4 regions of the Paenibacillus sp. CH40 genome follow, and region 2 is predicted to be linked to each of the others. Evidence: predicted binding sites of a transcription regulator. Region 2 holds the regulator's gene; each other region holds the start of a gene.

Region 1 (4,633 bases), on a different contig from region 2:
ACGTGAAGAACGCAGACTCGAAGTGATGGCATCACGGTAAAGGATCTGCGAATGTTGGCATGTCCGTCACCTTTTGGTTAAAATAGGTTATGTAACCTAAACCAAGCGACACGAAGGAGGATGCTGTATGTCTGTCTATTCACATAATGCCGTAACACCAGCGAATCAGGAGGTTTCTCTGGATACTTACACCGGTAAGGTGCTGGTTATTGCGAATACCGCCAGTAAATGTGGCCTTACCCCGCAATATGGGGATTTGCAAAAGCTTTATGATGAATATAAGGATCGGGGATTAGTTGTATTAGGCTTTCCTTGCAACCAATTTGGCGGTCAGGAGCCGGGCAGCAGCGAGGAAGCGGCTGAATTTTGCCAACTGAATTACGGGGTTAGTTTCCCGGTATTCGCCAAAGTGGACGTCAACGGACCGGATACAGCGCCTCTGTTTGAATATTTGAAAAAGCAACAGCCTGGAGAACAGGAAGATGGAACAATTCAGTGGAATTTCACGAAATTCATTGTGAATCGTGAAGGCGTACCTGTGGGTCGTTTTGAACCGAAGGAGTCACCAGAAGCGATGAAAGCAGCCATTGAGCAATTGCTATAGTAGCTTTGCCTTAACTCCAAAGTATATGTTTAAAAAGGTCTGATTTCCTGCGTGTCTCCGGGAAACGGACCTTTTTTTGTTCTCTACATGTGCATTTGTTTAAGGGGGGGCGCATCATGTGAAAGTCGATTCCAAGGGCATAATCAGGGGGCTTACAGGGAAAACTGAATGGAGCAAAAAAATATTTCAGCAAACCGTTGATTTTGTATATCCTTTCTTTTTTAAATGTGGACAAATTGTGAATATCACGAAAAGCTATTGTAATGTGAAAAATATCACACTATAATAAGCGCATGAAGTGAAATAAATCACAAACGCAAACGAGCTGTTTACGTGAAACTATTCACAATTATTATACATTTTATGCCCACACACCAAGGAGGAATTTAACATGAAAGTAGCAGTTATCGGATGTACACACGCAGGCACGGCAGCTATCGTCAACACAGCTAAATGTTATCCAGATGCAGAAATTACCGTTTACGAGCGTAATGATAATATTTCATTTTTATCTTGTGGTATTGCGCTGTATGTAGGTGGTGTCGTTAAAGATCCACACGGCCTGTTTTATTCGTCTCCAGATCAACTGTCTGACTTGGGTGTAGTGACCAAGATGCTTCATGAGGTAACGAGTGTGGATACGGCAGGCAAGACGCTGCATGCACGTAATCTCCAAACAGGTGAAGAATTTACAGACACATTTGATAAATTAATTGTGACCACAGGATCATGGCCCATTATTCCAAAGCTGGAGGGCATTGAACTTGATCATATTTTGCTCTGTAAAAACTATAATCATTCCAATGATATCATTGAGAAAGCCCAGCACGTACAGAACATTACAGTCGTCGGGGCTGGATACATTGGTGTTGAACTGGTAGAAGCTTTCCAAATGAACGGTAAAAACGTAACGCTGATCGACAGTGCTGATCGTATATTGAATAAGTATTTGGACCATGAGTATACAGACCGGATTGAAAGTTCCCTGAAGGAACATGGCATTAAGCTGGTGCTTGGCGAGACGGTGAGTCGTTTTGAGGGTACGAACGGTAAGGTGACTAAAGTGGTGACCTCTAAAGGAGAATATGAAACAGAGCTTGTTATTCTCTGCATCGGTTTCCGACCTCAAACGGATCTGCTCAAAGGTCAGGTAGATATGTTGCCTAACGGTGCGATCATTGTGGATAACTATATGCAAAGTAGCTGCCCGGACGTGTTTGCAGCAGGTGATAGTTGTGCAATCCGCTACAATCCGACAGGTAAAACGGCTTATATCCCTTTGGCAACCAACGCAGTTCGTATGGGTACACTGGTAGCACGTAATCTGGTACAACCAACCATTGCCTACATGGGAACCCAAGGAACTTCGGGTATCAAAATTTACGAAGACAATATTGCAGGAACAGGCTTGACGGAAGCGGCGGCAACGGACGAAGGCATGACTGTAGAAGCTGTAACCATTGAGGACAGCTACCGGCCTGAATTTATGCCAACCTCCGAAAAGGTATTACTGAAAGTGGTATATGAGCAGGAGACACGAAGAATTTTGGGGGCTCAAATTATGTCGAAGGTGGATTTGACGCAATCCATTAACACACTATCCGTAGCCATTCAAAATCATATGACCATTGACCAGTTGGCCTTTGTCGATTTCTTCTTCCAGCCGCATTATAACAAGCCTTGGAATTTCCTGAATGCAGCAGGTTTACAAGCATTGCCTACAATATCAGAACGGAACCCAGTTACTGTATAATTAGATTTGTCTGTGACATTGTTCATAAGTTTGTCAACAATCTGAGACGTACGGACGAATCCTTATAGTACAATATAGAGTAGCATAAGGATTAGGGGGTAAGTAGCTTATGGATTTGTTTTATATCCTTTTTCTTGTAGTCGTGGCCCTGGTAGGCCTCGGTGGAGTTATTTGGTTCTTGAGAGCAGTTGAAAAGGAAGAATACAACTAAATGTAAAGCGCGTAGTAGCGCAGTAGATGTAATAATACAGAAAGACAGTCCTTTTTCCAAGGGCTGTTTTTTTTATAGTTGAGAAAGTGATTTTTTTCACAAACATAATCACTGATTTTAAATAAAATATGAAAGAAGAATATTTTAGTGAAAAGATATTAAAGGAGCGGGGACATATGGCGAGCTATAAACCGGGGCAAATTGCTGAAAAGACGGTGGAAACAGGAGTGGCCAAGGCGAACAACCCGTGGACTGTGGCGGTGGTACTGGGATTTTTGGCAGGTGCATTTATTGCACTCGGGTTTTTGCTGGATATACGTGTTATTGCAAGTGCGCCTAAAGAATGGGGAAGCATTGCCACCTTTATTGGAGCTGCGGTGTTCCCCGTAGGTTTGGTATTAGTTTTGATCGCCGGCGGAGAATTGCTGACCGGCAATATGATGGCGGTCCCTTTGGCGAGATGGGCAGGACGGATTAAGACAGGAGCCATGCTTCGTAATTTGGCGATTATTACGCTCAGTAATTTTGCAGGTGCGTTATTCGTTGCATTTTTCTTTGGGCATGTACTGGGTTTGACAGAAACGGGCCCTTACCTGGACAAAGTGGTGGATATGGCAGGACATAAGCTACATGAAAGCTTTTTGCAGTCTTTTATATCGGGTATAGGATGTAACTGGCTCGTAGCACTGGCTGTATGGCTGGCATATAGCACAGACTCTATCGGTGGCAAAATCATGGGGATTTGGTTCCCGACAATGGCCTTTGTCGCTATTGGATTTCAGCACGTTGTTGCCAATATGTTTCTCATTCCGGCGGCTATTTTTGCAGGCCACTTTTCGTGGGCAGATTATGTTATGAACTTCATTCCGGTCTGGCTGGGGAATTTGGTAGGAGGTAGCCTGTTTGTGGCTGGAGCCTACTGGTTGGCCTATTTGAAAAAGCCTCAAACCAACGCACATCCAGTGAATGAATCTCCAACTACTTCTTCGGTTGCACATCAAATCCGTTGAGTGGTCCTGCTTAATTACGGTACTTTAAACAGCAATGAACAAAGCAAATCCGCCATGACAGGCCCGGGGGAACGAAACCTGTCATGGCGGATTTTTTTGGGAGTGGTCCATGATTTGGCATGGAGGATGAGTGTGCTCTCGTCCCATAATGCCTTGATCTCTTTTACCCTCGGTAAGAAATGATGAAACAGGATGTTGAAAAAAAATTATGATTCTAAAAAAAATCCGTTTTGCTCTATGCAGCAGACGGATTTTTTTAATATTTTGGAGAGCGGCTGTATGGGAGAATCCTTCTCTTGCCATAGGCCAAAGCTGTGGATATGATAAGATCAGTGTAATTTTTGGAAACGGTAACGGAAAGGAGCATCAACACTATGGATCATCGCAATAGCGCGCCTCCTGAGGCCACGCTTCAACAAGACTTACAAAGGGGACAGCGGATGACGGAGCAGCAGGATGGTATTTTTCCGGCTGTATGCCCGTTAGATTGCCCGGATACGTGTGGGCTCCTGCTTCACAAGGAAAATGGAAAGATAGTCAAGGTGACTGGGAACCCGGATCATCCTATTACCAAAGGGGCTATTTGTAACAAAGTTCGCAATATGACGGAGCGGGTATATGATCCTGATCGGGTGCTCTATCCGTTGAAACGTATAGGCCCCAAAGGAGAAGGGAAATTTGAACGTATTAGCTGGGAGGAGGCAGTCGATACCATTACAGGTCGGTTCAAGGAGCTGATACGTACGGACGGACCGGAATCTATTCTCCCCTACAGCTTTTATGGCAATATGGGCGTATTGAGTGTGGATGGAATGGACCGCAGATTTTTTAATGCGCTGGGTTCAAGCCAACTGGATCAGACGATATGTAGCGTGGCAGGGAATGAAGGCTGGGCGTCCGTTATGGGTTTTAAGGGCGGCACCAGCCCGGAGGACACGGAGGATGCAGACCTCATTATTGTGTGGGGTGGAAATGTCATTAGCACTAACATGCATCAGGTCGTTTTGGCTGAGAAAGCACGTAAAAAAGGTGCTAAGGTGGTCGTTATTGACGTT
Region 2 (4,633 bases):
TCGTCAACAGTTGGCGAAATCGGGGCACGAGAAGTCGACAGATTGGGCCTCAACCATCGATCAGATGTATCCGCTCGTGTTAGAGGTTAAGGAAACTTGGGACCTGCTAAGCGACAAGCTGTTTGGCATGTTGCCAGAGCGAAGCGATGCGACACCGGGTGAAACAGGACAGTTTTCTTCCCGTCTCAAACCTTCAGCCAAGCCTGCAAAGTGGGATCAGGCGGGGGCTTTGGAAAATCAGCTATATGTAACGATGAGTGAAATTTTGCGCAAGGGCGACAAGCTGATGCTGGACGTCAAGGAAGAGCATGACGATTATGCGGCGGATAGCCTTATTACAGATATCACGGGTCTGCTCAAGGATCTGGCGGGGATTCGAGAAAATTTGCGCTTTTTTATGCGACTCGATGATGAAACAACCGTATACTGGCTCGAAGCGAGTGGGCAATTCCGCAGTAAATCATTACAATTTTATGCGGTGCCTGTCGATGTGAGCCGCCAGTTGAAAGAAATGTTTTTTGACAAAAAAAGAAGCATTATTCTGACGTCTGCTACCTTATCGGTAGATAAGTCGTTTCAGTACATGATCGATCAGCTCGGCTTGCAGGAAGCCGCAGATCAAGAGCGGCTGATGACTTCGCAGCTCCCGTCACCGTTTAATTACAGGGATCAGGTGTTGCTGGTCATTCCACGGGATTTCCCAAGCGTGAAGGGCAGTGTAGGAGATGCACACTTTGTAGATATGCTCGTTAGCTCTCTAGGAGCGACTGCTCAGGCGACGCGGGGGAGAATGCTCGTTCTGTTTACTTCCTACCGGATGCTCCGGCAAGTGTATGAGCCGCTCAAAGAGGCCTTAGCATCCAGCGAAATTACTGTGCTGGGACAAGGTGTGGACAGTGGGAGTCGCAGCAAGCTAACCCGCCGTTTTCAGGAAGCCAAAGCTTCTGTATTGCTGGGAACCAGCAGCTTCTGGGAAGGCGTCGATATTCCGGGGAAGGCTCTGACTTGTCTAGCCATTGTTCGCTTGCCATTTCAACCGCCGAATCACCCGTTGCTGGAGGCAAAAAGCGAGCTGCTCCAGCAGCAGAAGAAGAATCCATTTATGAAGCTGTCTGTACCACAAGCGGTCATTCGCTTCAAACAGGGATTTGGTCGGTTGGTTCGTACAGCGAGCGACCACGGGGTCGTTATCGTTTACGATACGCGTGTGATCGAATCCTATTACGGAAAGCACTTTTTGTACTCGTTACCGGGACCAAAAATGGAGCATATGCCATCGGAGCAAATGGTGCCCCGCATCGCCGAATGGCTCCAATCCGCCCCGGAGACCGAGGCATAACGGACGGACACTAAGTATGTTCGTTACAATTAGGGGGAGCAAGTATGAAATCAGATAAAATTTCAGAGGCTGTCGTACGGAGGTTACCCGTATATTTACGTTATCTGAATGCACTTCACAAACGGGAGGTGGCTACGGTCTCTTCTCAAGAGTTGGGACAGAGGCTAGATTTGAACCCGGCCCAAATCCGTAAAGATCTCGCCTATTTTGGAGATTTTGGTCGGAAGGGTATCGGTTATGATGTTTCTTATCTAATTGAGAAAATACGCCATATCCTGAAAATCGATCAGCAAATTAATGTAGTATTGGTCGGAGCGGGTAATCTGGGGCAAGCCCTTTCGAATTATAACGCTTATTTAAAAGACAATATGAAGATTGTAGCGGTATTTGATGCGTTTCCGGATAAGGTAGGGACCAAGATCAATACATTGGTCGTGCAACCGATGGATGAACTGGAAACGACTGTGAAAGAAAAAAACATTCGAATCGGGATTATTACCGTACCTGATTTTGAAGCACAGCACGTGGCTGACAGGCTTATTGAGAGTGGAATTGGAGCGATCCTGAACTTTGCACCGACTACTCTCAAAGCACCGGCTAACATTCGGATTCATGCCACAGACTTTACAACTGATTTGCTTAGCCTCGCTTATTATTTGGAGGACGGAAAGGAAGAAACACAATATGACAGTGAATAAATGGATGATTAAAAACGGCTCTTTTGCCGTAAATGGACCAGAAGCTGGGGTAATCCATGGTTTTATGATTGTGGAAGATAGCCGCATTACTTACATTGGCGAGACTTTGCCTTCGGGTGAGGAAGAGACGGAAGCGATCGATGGTAAGGGGCTTTTGTTTTTACCTGGTCTGATTAATACTCATGGTCATGCGGCGATGTCTCTGCTGCGTGGGCATGGAGATGACTTGGCACTTCAAGTATGGCTTCAGGAAAAAATGTGGCCTATGGAAGCCAAGTTTACATCTACGGACGTGTACTGGGGTACGTCATTGTCTGTGCTGGAAATGCTGAAAGGTGGTACAACGACCTTCCTGGACATGTACGATCATATGGATGAGGTGGCTCGTGTAGCTGAAGAGTCAGGTATTCGTGCAAGTCTGATGCGTGGAGCAATTGGACTATGTTCGGAGGAAGAACAGCGAATCAAGCTGGCTGAGGCCGTGACTTTTGCGCGTAACTGGCATGGTAAAGCAGACGGGCGTATTACAACGATGATGTCACCGCATGCGCCATACACCTGTCCACCTGCGTTTATTGAAAAATTCGTACAAGCTGCGCATGATCTGGATTTGCCGCTGCATACGCACATGTCTGAGACGATCGCCGAAGTGGAGCAAAACGTACGAGACTACGGTTTGCGTCCAGTTGCACACTTGGATAAGCTTGGCTTTTTCTCCCGTCCTTCGCTTGTTGCCCATGGCGTTCATTTAAACGATGAAGAAATAGCTTTACTGGCTGAACGTGGTGTAGCGGTTTCGCACAACCCAGGTAGCAACTTGAAGCTGGCAAGTGGTGTGGCAAGAGTGCCTGAATTGCTGCGTGCAGGGGTTACCGTTTCTCTCGGAACGGATGGTCCTGCCAGTAATAATAACCTGGATATGTTCGAGGAAATGCGTCTGGCAGCACTTATTCACAAGGGTGTATCTGGTGACCCTACGGCAGTTCCTGCAAGTGAAGCGCTGCGTCTGGCAACAGAATACGGTGCAAAGTCAATTGGTTTAAAAGAAGTAGGAGCGTTGGCAGCAGGCAACAAGGCTGACTTTATCGCGCTGGATCTGAATCAGGCACATTTCTTGCCGCGTACAGATCTTATTTCACATGCGGTATACTCAGCAAGCGCCAAAGACGTGGTTCACGTATGGGTAGACGGTCGTCAGGTTGTGAAAAACGGCGAATGCCTGACTATGGACGAGGAACGCATCAAACATGAGGCACAAGCCGCCTTTGAGGGGCTGCTGTCGCGCTAATTCAGGTGTCACATCCCCTTAGAGAGGAAGCACGGGTTTGAAAAATAAGAAAAAGTGGATAGCGGTCGCCATTTTGGCCGTAATACTGATCCTGGTCAGCATTTTCTGGTATTATTCCTATGTTACTCAAGACCAGGTGGCTGAGAAAAATGCCGCTATCATTAAGGCCAAGCAATCAGGTGGTCTGGTTAGCACGACTCAAACATGGAAGTCTGTGTGGGATCAGGTATATTGGGTGGTTCAAGGGAAAAATGCACAGAATGAAAATATAATGGTGTGGGTTCCTTTTCAAAAAGTGGAAGGACAACCTAACGTACCTGCCGCAGATAATAGCGGTGTTCACACCGAACTGCTGAAGAATGGAGTCGATGAGCAAAAAATGACGGCAATAATTCAGCAGCAGCTTCCAGGTGCAAAAATTGTAAGGCTTCAGCCGAGTGTGTTCAATGGCGAATATGTGTGGCAGTTGTTTTACGATGATGGAAGTCATCATTACTACACCTTTTATCGTTTCTCAGATGGGGTAGCGACGGGTGTAAAATATACTTTGCCCAATAACTGAGCTGGTTGAGGATTAGCAGATGTGGAATGAATGACTAGTAAATAATTGAAAACTCAAGAAAAAGGCGTAAATGCGATGGAAATCGTATTTACGTCTTTTAGTCTTGCTATGCCGTAAAATGGGCTAAAAGCCAGTGAAGCATCTTTACCTATCCATCTTCTCTCCTAGGGCAAATTCATCTTTATGCGGGCAGCACGGAGTGGAGGATTTGAATTTGGAGAAGCAGAGCGTTCGCCTTTGCCGCCGGATTTAAGAATATAATCGAGAAAAATCGGGTGGCAACAGCGATCGTAAGATCAAATCCTACGCTCAGCGTCTCGCCTCCACCTTAACCAAAGATTTTGCCTCATCACAACTCCTCCACACATTGCCTTCGATATTAGATATACGTTATGATATACTATATTTTATAAGTGATAGACAAAAATGATAGAAAAAAGAATTGCTGATCGCTGTAAGATCATGCAATTTGGTTGTTTGTTGACATTCGTCCCGTTTCTTCTGTGTTTTACATTTTGAGAGGAGGATGTTGTTTGAAATTGCGTGCAGTTCCTATCGTTGTGGCGGCAGTTTTGGCAGCTTTGCTGCTATTTGGGGGATGGTTCATTTACCGTCAGGTTACAATGCAAAGTCCTCTGGAAAAACTGGTTTCTCAATATCCAGGCGTGACAAGCGCTCAAATAGATATTAAACAGGATCAGGTTGTATTGAAACTAGATCTCAAACCGCAGGCGGATGTGGCCGGA
Region 3 (4,633 bases), 160 kb from region 2:
GTGCAAATTCCACCGACGTTTCACTTCTTTGAACAGCTCTGCGACAAAATGAGCTTGCAGCGTCGGTTCTCCACCGGATACGGTCAATCCGCCTCCTGAAGAACGGTAATAGGCTAAATACGGCTCAATCTCAGCCAATACCTCCTCCAACGTCATCGGATTACCTTCATTCAAGGCCCAAGTGTCCGGGTTATGGCAATATTGACATTTCAACAAGCATCCTTGCATAAAGAGCACGAAGCGGATGCCGGGACCATCGACGGTCCCGAAGGTTTCCAATGAGTGTATGTGACCTTTCAACATGTTGCATCATCCTTCCCGCATCCGCTATGCGTGCGTCATTGTAATACTTATTTACATTGTACCGTGGAAAGTACGGTTAATAACATCCAATTGTTGTTCACGAGTCAGCTTGATAAAGTTAACGGCATAGCCGGAAACACGAATCGTAAGCTGTGGATAGTTTTCTGGGTGCTCCATTGCATCCAACAGTTGTTCGCGAGCAAACACATTGACATTCAGATGATGTGCGTGGCTTCCAAAGTAGCCATCCATCATCGAAACAAGGTTTGTTTTGCGTGTTTCTTCTTCTTTACCCAGTGCTTTAGGCACGATGGAGAAGGTGTTCGAGATACCATCCAGACTGTGTTCATAAGGCAATTTGGCTACGGAACTCAGAGATGCCAAAGCACCTTTTTTATCACGGCCGTGCATTGGGTTTGCCCCTGGTGCAAACGGTTCGCCTGCTTTACGTCCATCCGGTGTTGTACCTGTTTTCTTACCGTACACCACGTTGGAAGTAATAGTCAGTACAGATTGAGTAGGAACCGCATTACGATAAGCTTTATGCTTGCGAATCATGCTCATGAAGCTTTCTACCAGTTCCACAGCGATGTTATCTACACGGTCATCGTTGTTACCGTAGCAAGGGTATTCGCCTTCAATTTCAAAGTCAACAGCAATCCCTTTTTCGTTACGGATTGGTTTAACTTTTGCAAATTTAATGGCACTCAAGGAGTCGGTAGCAACTGACAGACCCGCAATACCACAAGCCATGGTACGGAGAATATCACGATCATGCAATGCCATTTCAATGCGTTCGTAGCTATATTTATCATGCATGTAGTGAATAACATTCAAAGTGTTCATGTACAGTTTTGCCAACCATTCCATCATAGGTTTGAAGCGGCTCAACACTTCTTCATAATCTAGAACTTCACCTGTAATGGCTGGGAATTCAGGCCCTACTTGGACGCCAGATTTTTCATCTTTACCACCGTTAATTGCATACAGCAGAGCTTTAGCCAAGTTGGCACGAGCACCAAAGAATTGCATTTGCTTACCGATTTTCATTGCCGATACACAACAAGCAATACCATAATCGTCTCCATAAATTGGACGCATCAGATCGTCATTTTCGTACTGAATGGAGCTAGTTTCAATAGAAACTTTCGCACAATACTTTTTGAAGCCTTCAGGCAATTTTTCCGACCACAGTACAGTCAGGTTCGGCTCCGGTGCAGGTCCCAGATTGTAGAGGGTGTGCAGGAAACGGAAGCTGTTTTTAGTTACCCGAGTTTCTCCAGTTACGGACATACCACCAATGGACTCAGTAACCCAAGTTGGATCTCCACTGAACAGTTCATTATAGTCAGGTGTGCGCAAGAACTTAACAATACGCAATTTCATAACAAAATGATCGACCAGTTCTTGAGCTTGTTCTTCTGTCATTGTACCCTCTTCCATATCACGTTGAGAGTAAATATCAAGGAAGGAAGATACGCGTCCTAAGGACATTGCTGCACCATTTTGTTCTTTGATTGCTGCAAGATATCCAAAATATACCCATTGGAAAGCTTCTTTCGCATTGTTAGCAGGTTTTGAAATATCAAAACCGTGCTCAGCAGCCATTTGTTTCAGTTCATTCAAAGCACGAATTTGTTCGGAAATTTCCTCACGCAGACGAATTACGTCTTCTTCCATGGAATCAACTTCAAGGCTTTTCAGTTGCAGCTTTTTATCTTGGATCAAGAAGTCTGCACCATACAAAGCTACACGACGATAGTCACCGATAATACGACCACGACCGTATGCATCTGGCAGACCAGTAATGATACCAGCTTTACGGGCTGCTCTCATTTCATCTGTATAAGCGTCAAATACACCTTGGTTGTGAGTTTTACGAATATGAGTGAAAATATCAATGATACTTTCTGGTACTTCAAAACCATAGGCTTTACAAGCGTCGATCATCATCCGAATTCCACCAAACGGCTGCAAAGAGCGTTTGAATGGAGCATCTGTTTGTACACCGACAATTTGCTCTTTATCCCGGTCTAGATAACCCGGTTTATGTGAAATAATAGTGGATGGCGTATTCACGTCTACATCAAGCACGCCGCCGTTTGCCAACTCTTTTTTGGTAAGATCGGATACAATATCCCACAATGCAGTTGTGTTGGCGGTAGGACCAACCAAAAATTCTTCATTGCCAACATAAGGTAAGATATTAGTTTCAATAAAATCGTTGACGTTAACTTCTTTAGTCCATTTGCCTTTTTTAAAACCTCTCCAGCCAGATTGTTGCTCTTGTAATTCTCTCTCAATCACCGACATGTAAATCCCTCCAAATTCTTTTGGTCTTCCGGACTTGTGATTTTTTTCACGATAAAGCTATTTCTTGAGCCCGGCCTGTTCACCGATGCCTTACGCTCAGTGTCGGGACCTCTCTTACACCCTTATTGTAGAATAATGATAGAGTGTAGTATGTGATAAAAATCACAATATGAGTGATTTTTATCACTTTATTTTCCCTAGCTTCACGCCTATATCCTTAGCCTTGCCGTTCACCTCCCTTCCCAAACCAACAGGCCCTCTATATAGAGAGCCTGCATCGGTATTGAACGAGAAAATGCTTTTTCACAAGCCTCTTCGTACCTATTATATTATTGGTCAAAACGTCCGTAGAAGGCATTGCGATACACATCAGCCAACTCAGTAACCAGCGGCAACTTCGGATTCGCAGTTGTACATTGATCTTCAAAAGCGCGGTCAGCCAGATAGTCTACACGTGATTCGAAATCCTTCGCATCGAAACCGATTTGTTGGAACGATTCCTCGATACCAAGTGTTTTGTTCATCTTACGGATCGCTTCGATCAAGCTGTTAACCCCTTCTTCGGTGGTACGTGCAGGCAGTCCCAGTATGCGCGCAATTTCTGCATAACGCTCATCCGCAACAAAGTGCGAATATTTAGGGAATGAAGCAAATTTTGTCGGTTTTTTCGCATTATAGCGAATGACGTGCGGCATCAAAATGGCATTCGTGCGGCCATGCGCTGTATGGTATTGTCCACCCCATTTATGTGCAAGACTGTGGTTAATGCCCAAGAATGCATTAGCAAACGCCATACCAGCAAGTGTGGAAGCATTATGCATTTTTTCACGAGCCAGCTTATCACCGGTCAGAGCTGATTGTTCCAGGTATTGGAATACCAATTGAATGGCTTTAATCGCCAGACCGTCTGTGTAGTCATTAGCCATTACGGACACGTAAGCCTCGATAGCATGTGTCAGAACGTCCATACCTGTGTCCGCTACAGCTGTTTTAGGCAGCGAATATACAAACACTGGGTCAATAATTGCCACATCAGGAGTCAACTCATAGTCAGCCAGCGGGTACTTCGTGTTGCCCAGGTTTTTGTCCGTAATTACTGCGAACGATGTAACTTCGGAACCTGTACCCGAGGTTGTAGGGATAGCTACAAATTGTGCTTTTTGACCCAAACGTGGATACTTGTAAATCCGTTTACGGATATCCATGAATTTTTGTTTTAAGTTATTGAAATCAGTATCTGGATATTCATAGAACATCCACATGCCTTTAGCCGCATCCATTGGCGAACCGCCGCCCAGTGCGATGATGCAATCCGGTTGGAAACGTCTCATCATTTCAGTACCACGTTCTACCGTAACTGTCGATGGATCTGGCTCTACTTCAGAGAACACTTCGATAGCTACTGGTGTTTGGCGTTGATGCAGATAATGAATAACACGATCTACATATCCCAGTTGTACCATCATAGGGTCCGTGATAATGGCTACACGTGTGATATCAGGCATTTTAGCAAGATACTGTGTCGAATTTTTCTCAAAATAGATTTTGGAAGGTACTTTGAACCATTGCATATTCACCGTCCGTTTCGCCACCCTTTTCACATTAATCAAATTGACTGCCGATACGTTTGACGAAGTCGAGTTACGACCGTACGAACCGCAACCGAGTGTCAACGAAGGAAGGTTGGTGTTGTAAATGTCGCCAATCGCACCATGTGTGGAAGGTGCATTTACAATGATACGTCCTGTTTGCAGACGGTTTGCGAAGCGAGCGATAACGTCCTCATCGTTCGAATGAATAGCGGACGAGTGGCCCATGCCCCCGAATTCCACGACTTCAGCAGCGCGTTGAATACCTTGTTCTGCATTTTTTACTTTATAGCAAGCCAATACAGGACTCAATTTTTCCGCAGACAATGGGAATTTTGTTCCTACCCCTTCAATCTCAGCGACCAAAATTTTAGTTCCTGCTGGTACTGTGATACCACTCATTTCAGCAATTTTCACAGCAGACTGCC
Region 4 (4,633 bases), on a different contig from region 2:
GAGATCGAAGTGGCTGAGGATACAGAATTTGCGGGTGAACTAGGTGCACAGAACTACCGCAGCCTGTGGCATGAGGATGAACATAACGGCGCCTCTTGTAAGCTGGAGTGGGAGGGACGAACGGAGACCCACCAAATGTTTAGGAACAGCTACGAATAACGAATGTCTACTTTAATGTAGTGGATTCACTCTAATAAATGTAGTATAGCGTTCTCCGGAATCGCATCGGGGAGCGCTATTTGTTTACTTTTTTAACGATGTGAACTGACAGGTTGACAAGGAAGCAGGGCGATGATAGACTGACTTTACTATAAAACTTATTAAACTTATCGGAATTAAAGTGAATGAATATCCTGGATGGATATTCCACGTTACGATATGAGTTTGAATTCATAAATGTGTAGTGAAGCTTGAAACAGGGGGAATCAGGATGGAACGGCAAATTGGAATTCGCTTTGAACATGAAGAGCTGGCCGCAACAATTCATTATCCAAACCGTACAAATGAGGGAGATCGTCAGAGAAGGGTTCCTCTCGTTGTTATATGTCACGGTTTTGTAGGCAATCGTATCGGAGTAGATCGATTATTCGTCAAGACTGCGCGTGAACTGGCCGAAGGGGGTTACTTTGTCCTGCGCTTTGATTTTGCCGGTTGTGGGGAAAGCACGGGGGAATATGGCAAGCAGGGGTTAGAATCAATGATTAATCAGACACGTACCGTGTTGGATTACGCCGTCAATTGCGCGGACATTGACCCGACCAAGGTGACGCTGATCGGTCACAGTCTGGGGGGCGCAGTTGCCCTTCTCACAGCCGTACGGGACAAGAGAGTACAAAATCTGGTTCTTTGGTCCGCAGTGGGCTATCCGTTCAACGACATCGTCAAAATTACGGAGCGAAGCGTGTACGATGAGTCTGTTAAAACCGGTCATGCCGACTATTTGGGCTATAAGTTTACGCCTGCTTATTTTGAGTCGTTAGCTCAATTTCAGCCGTTCCAGGAGGCCGTTAAATTTAACGGAGATGTGCTCGTTGTTCATGGCACCTCGGATGATATTATTCCTGTGGATTATGCATTTCTGTTTCAAAAGATATTCTGGATGCGTCCAGAGGGACGCTGTGATAAAGAGATTATTTTCCAGGGAGATCACACTTTCTCGTCAGGTAAAGAGCGGCAACGGCTGATTGATCGAACACTTGAATGGCTGGATGAACAGGAAAATATTCAACGGGATTGGCAGCACTGGATGATCTGATTTCAGTGTGTAACGGATTGTATTGGAAATTGCGCCTCCGCCGGAGTAAAATGGAAGAGTAACACTATACTGGCGTGTGGAGGTTGGCAGCGATGACATTACCCTCAATTTTTGTTGCGCATGGTTCACCGACACTGGCTGTAGAAAATAACGCATATACCAGCTTTCTTGCAAAGCTGGGCGCGAGCCTGCCCCGACCCAAAGGAATTGTCATTTTTTCCGCGCATTGGGATAGCCCCGATCAATGTATTGGCGCGGATGATCAGCATGCAGCGTTGCACGATTTCTATGGCTTTCCCGAAGAAATGTACTCAATCGATTACCCTGCACCAGGCGATCCAAAGCTGTATGAGGAGATAGAGCATCTGTTCAGTCAGCATAACCTGTTCCACCAGCCGGTTCGGAACCGAGGACTGGATCATGGAGCATGGGTGGTTTTGCGGCATATATATCCTGATGCAGACATACCGGTCGTACCCTTATCCATTGATTCTCGGCGCGCTCCCCAGGAGCAATACGAGATTGGGCGGATGCTGGCGCCGTTGCGAGAACAAGGGATTTTGATTATCGGTAGCGGTGGATTGGTCCACAACTTGCGGACACTCAAGCAGACGAGTGAGCCAGCCGATTGGGCCGTTCAATATGATGACTGGATTGCACAGCAGCTTCAAGACTGGAATTTGCGTCACCTATTCCAATATGACAAGAAGGCTCCATATGCCAAACAGGCGGTACCTTTTTATGGAATAGAGCATTTTTCACCTTTGTTTTATGCGATGGGGGCTGCGGATCATGAGCGCTCCGCTCGTAAGCTTTTTCAATCGTATGTCCTTGGCTCGTTAAGTCTCAATTGTTGGGCTTTTGGTCAAGAAAGTGATACGTAAATGTAAAAAAAGAACTTCCGAATCCACATGGTGTGTGGGAATGGAAGTTCTTTTGTGTATTTTGCGTCTTCGATTAATTAGAAGGCACGTTCTTTTTTAGCCAGTTTAAGCTATTTTTCGACTAGGGTCCGCTGGAAAGGTATCTTTATTTTTACGAAACAGTCCACGCAGGAAGGGCAGTACCCAACGGTCAAAGCCAATTCTTCCGGCATTTGCACCAGCAACTACAAGGAAGATTTCAAACAGCAGGTAGATTGCATTGGTGCTTACTGTACCCGAGAACAGGAACGAGAAGTTCATAACCATAGCCATCAAAGCAGCCAGTGTAGTCAATGTACCGAGAAGCAGGCCAACCCCGACCAAGAACTCACCCAATGGGATCAGGACGTTGAACAAACCTACATTCGGCAGGGCAAAGGCTTCCAGGAACGATCCCCACCAGCCTTGTACAGCGGGATGGTCTCCACCTGTTTTAGCAATGGCCCCCGAGATAAATCCGCCTGCATCGAATCCACCTGTCAGCTTTTCAAGTCCGTGGGTCATCCATTCATAACCTAGATAAACCCGTACTACAGTCAGCAACCACATTGCGACTTTGTTTTCACGTAACCAGCTGTTAAACATTCAAACCACTCCTCTTTCTTAATCTATAATGTTGGTTGTATTTCATTTTGTTGGGGATGATCATCTTTGCTACACCTTTATTGTAGTAGGTTCAGTTACAGTTATTTGTGATAAAAATCACAAAGTCTGAATATTTTTTAAATTTTAATGTCTTTAGATAAGTATTCTATAGAGTGGTTACGCTTCAATCAAGACAAAAACAGGAAATAAAGCTTATAATGAGAAAAATAACTAAGTGGAGGGATGAACTTGTCCGGGCCCATTTCCCAACGAAATCATTGGTTGCGTGTGATGGCCTCAGCTCTGTTATGCATGACGCTGATGTCTTGTACTGCTATGTCCAATACGGGTGAATCTGATTCCGTTCCCCAACCGACCAAGCAAGTAACAGAGAAGGAGGCACTTGAACCGCCGAAGGAGCAGTCTATTCCGGCATTTACAGCTCCGCTTACCGGTCTTCCGGTGGAGCAGCCTGTTTTGGAGCGGCCGCTCGCTGTCATGATTAACAATGCTCCGGCTGCACGTCCACAGGCAGGACTTAGCCAGGCAGACATGGTATATGAAGTTCTTGCAGAAGGCGGGATTACCCGTCTGGTCGCTTTTTTCCAAAGTCATGGTGGAGATGTAAAGATCGGACCGGTCCGTAGCATTCGACCGTATTTGATTGAGCTGGGCGAAACCTATGGTGCGTTGCCTATACACGCAGGGGGAAGCACAGATGCCTATGCGATTTTACAGCAGCAGCGGAAGGAACATCTGGATGAGATTTCAAATGGAGGGGCTTACTTCTGGCGAAGCAAAGATCGTCGTCCTCCACATAATTTATACACAGACATGAACAGACTGCGCAAAGGAAGCGATAGTAAAGGGTATGCCAAGCATACGGACGTTCCAGTATATTCTTACCTTAAATCCGGTGAAACCCCAGTTATGGTGGACGAGACAGCAGCATCTTTGCAAATTCGGTTTTTGCTTAAAAGCTATCGGGTATCTTATACCTATGATCCAGCGAATCAACAATATAAGCGTTTTGTGAACGAAAAGTCACATGTGGATCAAAATAATAACCAACAGCTCTCAGCAGCCAATGTTATTGTAATGAGCGCTAGACATCGAACGTTGGATGATGTGGGCAGATTAAGTGTTGAGCTGGACGGCAGTGGAGAGGCCATGGTGTTTCAACAAGGACAGTTAATACAGGCTGAGTGGCAGCATACACCAGGCGATGCGATTCGTTTTATGAAAAATGGGGTTGAAATCCCGTTAACGCCAGGTACATCCTATATACATGTGGTACCAGCAGATACTTCACTAAAGGAACATGTAACCATAGCAGCAAATTAGAAAACGAAATACACCTTTTTAGGAAAAAATTGTCGGATAATGACCTTCCATGTCGGGCACTGTATACCTATGTCATGAAATTTGCTTTTACAAACATTACAAAAACATTGATGAGTGTGATAAGATAGCAAAGGTTGTCTATTGCAGTCGAAACAGGTTGCGGATATTTTCGTAAAGGGGTAATCGTTATGAGATTGAAGAAAAAGGATATATTCTTCGAGACGTTGGAAAATATGGCAGATACGATCGTGCAAGCAGCCGATTATTTTGCCCAACATACTTCAAATCTTCAGGATGTGACTTTGTTTACAAATGAAATGAAGAAGTATGAAAATAAGTGTGATGATTACACACACACGATTATTACTGAGCTGAACAAGACCTTCATTACGCCGTTGGAACGCGACGACATCATGGAACTGACAACAACCATGGATGATGTGTTGGACGGTCTTGAAGCGACGGCTTCCCGTTTTTATATGTACAACATTACGGAGCCGGACGAGTATATTGTGCAGTTCGCTGA

What was found. The regulator Rex, encoded in region 2, represses fermentation and respiration genes when NADH is low (regulators of the CRP and FNR family bind a similar motif). The targets are predictions, from matches to a motif close to TTGTGAAATATTTCACAA.
Region 1: a site for Rex is predicted at 2,653-2,670, ahead of NLX73_RS11010 (formate/nitrite transporter family protein). Genes of this name have one in related genera too.
Region 3: a site for Rex is predicted at 2,651-2,668, ahead of pflB (formate C-acetyltransferase). Genes of this name have one in related genera too.
Region 4: a site for Rex is predicted at 2,869-2,886, ahead of NLX73_RS20680 (DoxX family membrane protein). Genes of this name have one in related genera too.

Annotation. Positions count from the first base shown of each region.
Region 1 covers NZ_JANAVQ010000003.1:231,582-236,214, reverse strand. The annotation lists gene NLX73_RS11025 (hypothetical protein) at 1-40, shown strand, start outside; gene NLX73_RS11020 (glutathione peroxidase) at 128-604, shown strand; gene NLX73_RS11015 (FAD-dependent oxidoreductase) at 996-2,357, shown strand; gene NLX73_RS11010 (formate/nitrite transporter family protein) at 2,745-3,578, shown strand; gene NLX73_RS11005 (molybdopterin-containing oxidoreductase family protein) at 3,953-4,633, shown strand, end outside.
Region 2 covers NZ_JANAVQ010000001.1:975,358-979,990, forward strand. The annotation lists gene dinG (ATP-dependent DNA helicase DinG) at 1-1,339, shown strand, start outside; gene NLX73_RS04245 (redox-sensing transcriptional repressor Rex) at 1,384-2,037, shown strand; gene NLX73_RS04250 (amidohydrolase) at 2,024-3,325, shown strand; gene NLX73_RS04255 (cell wall elongation regulator TseB-like domain-containing protein) at 3,363-3,887, shown strand; gene NLX73_RS04260 (hypothetical protein) at 4,421-4,633, shown strand, end outside.
Region 3 covers NZ_JANAVQ010000001.1:819,139-823,771, reverse strand. The annotation lists gene pflA (pyruvate formate-lyase-activating protein) at 1-303, opposite strand, end outside; gene pflB (formate C-acetyltransferase) at 355-2,616, opposite strand; gene adhE (bifunctional acetaldehyde-CoA/alcohol dehydrogenase) at 2,946-4,633, opposite strand, start outside.
Region 4 covers NZ_JANAVQ010000008.1:159,630-164,262, reverse strand. The annotation lists gene NLX73_RS20695 (hypothetical protein) at 1-159, shown strand, start outside; gene NLX73_RS20690 (alpha/beta hydrolase) at 431-1,255, shown strand; gene NLX73_RS20685 (dioxygenase family protein) at 1,348-2,139, shown strand; gene NLX73_RS20680 (DoxX family membrane protein) at 2,245-2,763, opposite strand; gene NLX73_RS20675 (DUF3048 domain-containing protein) at 3,013-4,107, shown strand; gene NLX73_RS20670 (DUF47 domain-containing protein) at 4,296-4,633, shown strand, end outside.